One region of the Enterobacter vonholyi genome, then DNA from elsewhere that is predicted to be linked to it. Evidence: predicted binding sites of a transcription regulator. Region 1 holds the regulator's gene; the other holds the start of a gene.
What was found. Region 1 encodes sigma-54, which starts transcription at its own class of promoters, with help from an activator protein. Its sites were predicted from a motif close to GTTGGCACANNTTTCGCTNT; they were not measured.
Positions count from the first base shown of each region.

Region 2: hypA (hydrogenase maturation nickel metallochaperone HypA) is a predicted target of sigma-54. The motif match lies at 934-953, and genes of this name have one in related genera.

Region 1 covers NZ_CP162152.1:3,939,830-3,942,028, reverse strand. Annotated here, with positions in the region: gene hpf (ribosome hibernation promoting factor) at 1-168, opposite strand, end outside; gene rpoN (RNA polymerase factor sigma-54) at 191-1,624, opposite strand; gene lptB (LPS export ABC transporter ATP-binding protein) at 1,672-2,199, opposite strand, start outside.
Region 2 covers NZ_CP162152.1:3,514,226-3,516,424, reverse strand. Annotated here, with positions in the region: gene hypB (hydrogenase nickel incorporation protein HypB) at 1-552, opposite strand, end outside; gene hypA (hydrogenase maturation nickel metallochaperone HypA) at 556-906, opposite strand; gene hycA (formate hydrogenlyase regulator HycA) at 1,117-1,581, shown strand; gene AB3N39_RS16485 (4Fe-4S dicluster domain-containing protein) at 1,653-2,199, shown strand, end outside.

The DNA.
Region 1 (2,199 bases):
AACATGCAGGGTGGCATCCGAGATATGAGTCACTTTCTCCACTTTCAACACAATATAGACCTGATTGATCCTTTCGAAATACTGCTCGAGTTTTGCAAACTTCGCGTTCACGAATTCGCGTAAAGCCTCAGTAATTTCGACGTTTTGTCCAGTGATGTTGAGCTGCATAGTGTCTTCCTTATCGGTTGTGTCAGACCAGCTGTTTACGCTGGTTGGACGGCGGAATGGATAAAGACTCTCGATACTTCGCAACAGTACGACGTGCCACCATAATACCCTGATCGGACAGCATGGTGGTTAACTTACTGTCGCTTAGCGGCTTCGCGGGGTTCTCCGCGGCGATCAACTTCTTCACCAGGGCACGAATGGCCGTTGACGACGCTTCACCGCCGCCCTCGGTATTCACATGGCTGGAGAAGAAATACTTAAGCTCAAAAATACCGCGTGGACTGTGCAGATACTTCTGCGTGGTGACACGGGAAATGGTTGATTCATGCATCTCGACGGCCTGGGCGATATCCGCCAGCACCATCGGTTTCATATACTCTTCGCCCTGCTCAAAGAAAGCCTGCTGCTGTTCGACAATACAGCGGCTGACGCGTAGCAGCGTATCATTTCGGCTCTCAAGACTTTTGATCAGCCATCGCGCTTCCTGAAGATTGCTACGAATATATTGATTGTCGGAGTCGTTACGCACGCTGGTGCACATGGAGGCATACTGCTGGTTGATTTGCAGGCGAGGGATGCTGTCTGAATTCAGTTCAACGACCCAGCGGCCATTGTGTTTTCTGACCAGCACGTCCGGAATAACGTACTCAGGCTCGCTGGTCTGGATTGACTGTCCCGGGCGTGGATCGAGTGACTGGATCAGATTCACCGCTTCTTTCAGCACATCTTCTTTCAGGCGCGTGACGCGCATCAGGGTGCGGAAATCGTGGTTCGCCAGCAGATCCAGGTGATCGCTGATGATCACGCGCGCCTCGTCGAGCCATGGCGTCTCTTTGCTGAACTGAGAAAGCTGGATTAGCAGGCAGTCGCGCAGATCTTTTGCGGCTACGCCTACCGGATCGAAACGCTGGATGCGCTTCAGAACGGCTTCAACTTCCTCAAGCTCTATCTCTTCGTCGCCCATGCTTTCCAGAATATCGTCAAGCGTGACGGTCAAATAGCCGGTGTCGTCAACGGCATCGACAATTGAGGTGGCAATCGCGCGGTCGGTATCGGAGAAGGGAGTGAGTTCCACCTGCCACATCAGGTAATCCTGCAGCGACTGAGTGGTTTCTCCCTGATAGACCGGTAGCTCATCATCCTGGTAGTCCGCACGCGTACCGGAAGGCGTTCCGGCGGTGTAGATTTCATCCCAGCTGGCATCCAGCGGAAGCTCGTCGGGCATCTCTTTTTGTTCGAGTGCGTCGGCGGTATCAAGCGCTTCAGTGTCCTGTGACTGCTGAGTATCTACCTCGTCATGAAGATCGGTTTGTTCCAGCAGGGGGTTGCTGTCCAGCGCCTGCTGGAGCTCCTGCTGAAGTTCTAACGTGGACAGTTGCAACAGGCGAATTGCCTGCTGTAGCTGCGGCGTCATCGCCAGTTGTTGGCTGAGCCTTAATTGCAAACCTTGCTTCATGTTCAGAGCATTTTTCTCCGGTTCGGCGTTACGTTACCTCTACCCTATCAGAGTCTGAAGTCTTCCCCAAGATAGACGCGCTTAACATGATCGTCTTCGAGGATCTGCTGCGGCGTACCGTGGGCGATCAGATTGCCCTGGCTCACAATATACGCGCGTTCACATACGGCCAGCGTTTCTCGGACGTTGTGGTCGGTGATCAGTACGCCAAGCCCGCTGTCGCGCAAGTGTTCAATGATACGTTTAATGTCGATAACCGAGATCGGGTCAACACCCGCAAATGGTTCATCCAGAAGGATAAATTTAGGGTTTGCGGCCAGCGCACGCGCGATCTCAACGCGACGACGTTCGCCCCCGGAGAGTGCCTGACCGAGGCTGTCGCGCAGATGCTCAATGTGGAACTCTTCCATCAGCTCGTTGGCACGATCCTGACGCTGTTCGCTGGTCAGATCGTTACGAATTTGCAGGACCGCCATCAGGTTGTCGTAAACGCTAAGACGACGGAAAATGGAGGCTTCCTGCGGCAGATAGCCGATCCCGCGACGCGCGCGCGCGTGAAGCGGCAGAAGACTGAT
Region 2 (2,199 bases), 430 kb from region 1:
GATGCCGTTATCCACCAGCGGCAGGCGCGGGGCGGCGTCGGCAATCATCTGCGCATCGAGGTGGCAGCCTTTACCGGTGTTGACCTGAATCGCCGGGGTGCCGGTTTCGCGAATGCGCGCCGCGTCGTTAACGGTTTGCTGGTCGCCTTCGATCACCGCGCAGGAGACAAGCCCGTTCAGGCGCTTGAGCGTTTCGGTCAGTAGCGTGGTTTTGCCGGATCCGGGGCTGGAGACAAGGTTCAGCGCCAGCTGTTTGCGGGTGGCAAAGCGGGCGCGGTTGCGGGTGGCGATCTGGTTATTCTTGTCCAGCACGTTGATTTCCACCTCCAGCATCTGGCGCTGGCTCATGCCCGGCGCGTGGGTGCCCGCTTCGCCGTGGCCGTAATGCAGGTCGCCCGCATCGGAGCGTTGCGGCGCAAAGGTAATGCCGGTCAGGGCTGCCGCAGGGCGCGGTGCGGGGGAAAAGGGCGCGGAGCGAAACGCGGAGTGGGGGCGGTGTTCATCCCCTTCTATATACAGGTTGCCTTCGGCGCAACCGCAGGTACTACACATACTTTACTCCTTCTCGATTTCGAGGCGTTGGATCTGCATGCCGTCATCCGCCACGATGCGCAGACCGGTGCTCTGACACTGCGGGCAGCGCTGTACCTTTGATGACACCAGGGTGACGTACTGCTGGCACTGCTCGCACCAGCACTCCGCCTGCTGTTCTTCAATATGGAGTTCGCAGCCTTCCGCCAGCGTGCCGCGGCAGACCAGCTCAAAACAGAAGGTCAGGGCGCTGGTCTCGACGCAGGAAAATGCTCCGACCTTCAGCCAGACGCCGGTGACGCGTTTCGCGTGGTTTTGCACTGCCTGCTGTTCGATAAGTTCCAGAGCCCGCTGGCAGAGGGTGATTTCGTGCATGACGCCTCCTCAATGAATTGCCCCGGTAATGCAATAACGGTGCCAGCTTGATTTTTGTTAAGGCGTGACGATGTCAACGCTGTCGAAATGACACGTCGACACCGCGGTGTTGACAGCAATTTTTAAGGTAAATGTATTGAAAATCATAAAGATAAAAACTGGCATGGAATCTGCTTAACAGCCGCTATCTCCATTAAACGGATACCTTTTATGACTATTTGGGAAATCAGCGAAAAAGCGGATTACATCGCGCAGCGTCATCAACAGTTACAGGACCAGTGGCACCTTTACTGCAACTCTCTGATCCAGGGCATTACCTTGTCGAAAGCGCGTCTTCACCATGCGATGAGCTGCGCGGCGCAGGGCGACATGCGCTTCGTTCTGTTCGGCCATTTCACCATCAACGTTACCCTGGCGGACAACTTCAACAGCCACACCATTGAGTATTACCTCGAGACAAAAGACGGCGAAAAACAGTGTATTGCGAAGGCGCAGCTGATGGCCGACGGCATGGTGGACGGCCACGTAAGCAACCGCGATCGCCAGCAGGTGCTGGAACACTATCTGGAAAAAATCGCGCCGGTTTATAACGGCCTGTACGCCGCCGTTGAGCACGATCTTCCTGTCAACCTGAAGCAGCTGATGGACGGAAATGCCTCAGCGAACGTGGCCTGATCCCATGCGTGTCGAGAAGTGTCGACAAGACAGCTTTTCGACAAAAATGACTATCACCAGAGGATAACCCGGTGAACCGTTTTGTAATTGCTGACTCGACGGTCTGTATTGGCTGTCGAACCTGTGAGGCGGCGTGTTCGGAAACGCATCGCCTGCATGGGCTGCAGTCCATGCCGCGCCTGCACGTCATGCGTAATGAAAAAGAGTCTGCCCCGCAGCTCTGCCATCACTGTGAGGATGCCCCGTGCGCGGGTGTCTGTCCTGTAAATGCCATCACCCGCGTGGATGGCGCAGTCCAGCTGAACGAAAGCCTGTGCGTAAGCTGCAAGCTGTGCGGCATTGCCTGCCCGTTCGGCGCGATTGAATTTTCCGGCAGCCGACCGCTGCATATCCCGGCGAATGCCAACTCGCCAAAAGCCCCGCCCGCGCCGCCGGCGCCTGCGCGCGTAAGCTCGCTTTTGGACTGGGTGCCCGGCATCCGTGCCGTTGCGGTGAAATGCGACCTGTGCAGCTTCGATGATCAGGGCCCGGCCTGCGTGCGGACCTGCCCGACGAAAGCGCTGATTCTGGTTAACATTCGCGACATCGCCCGTACCAGCAAGCGCAAACGCGAGCTGA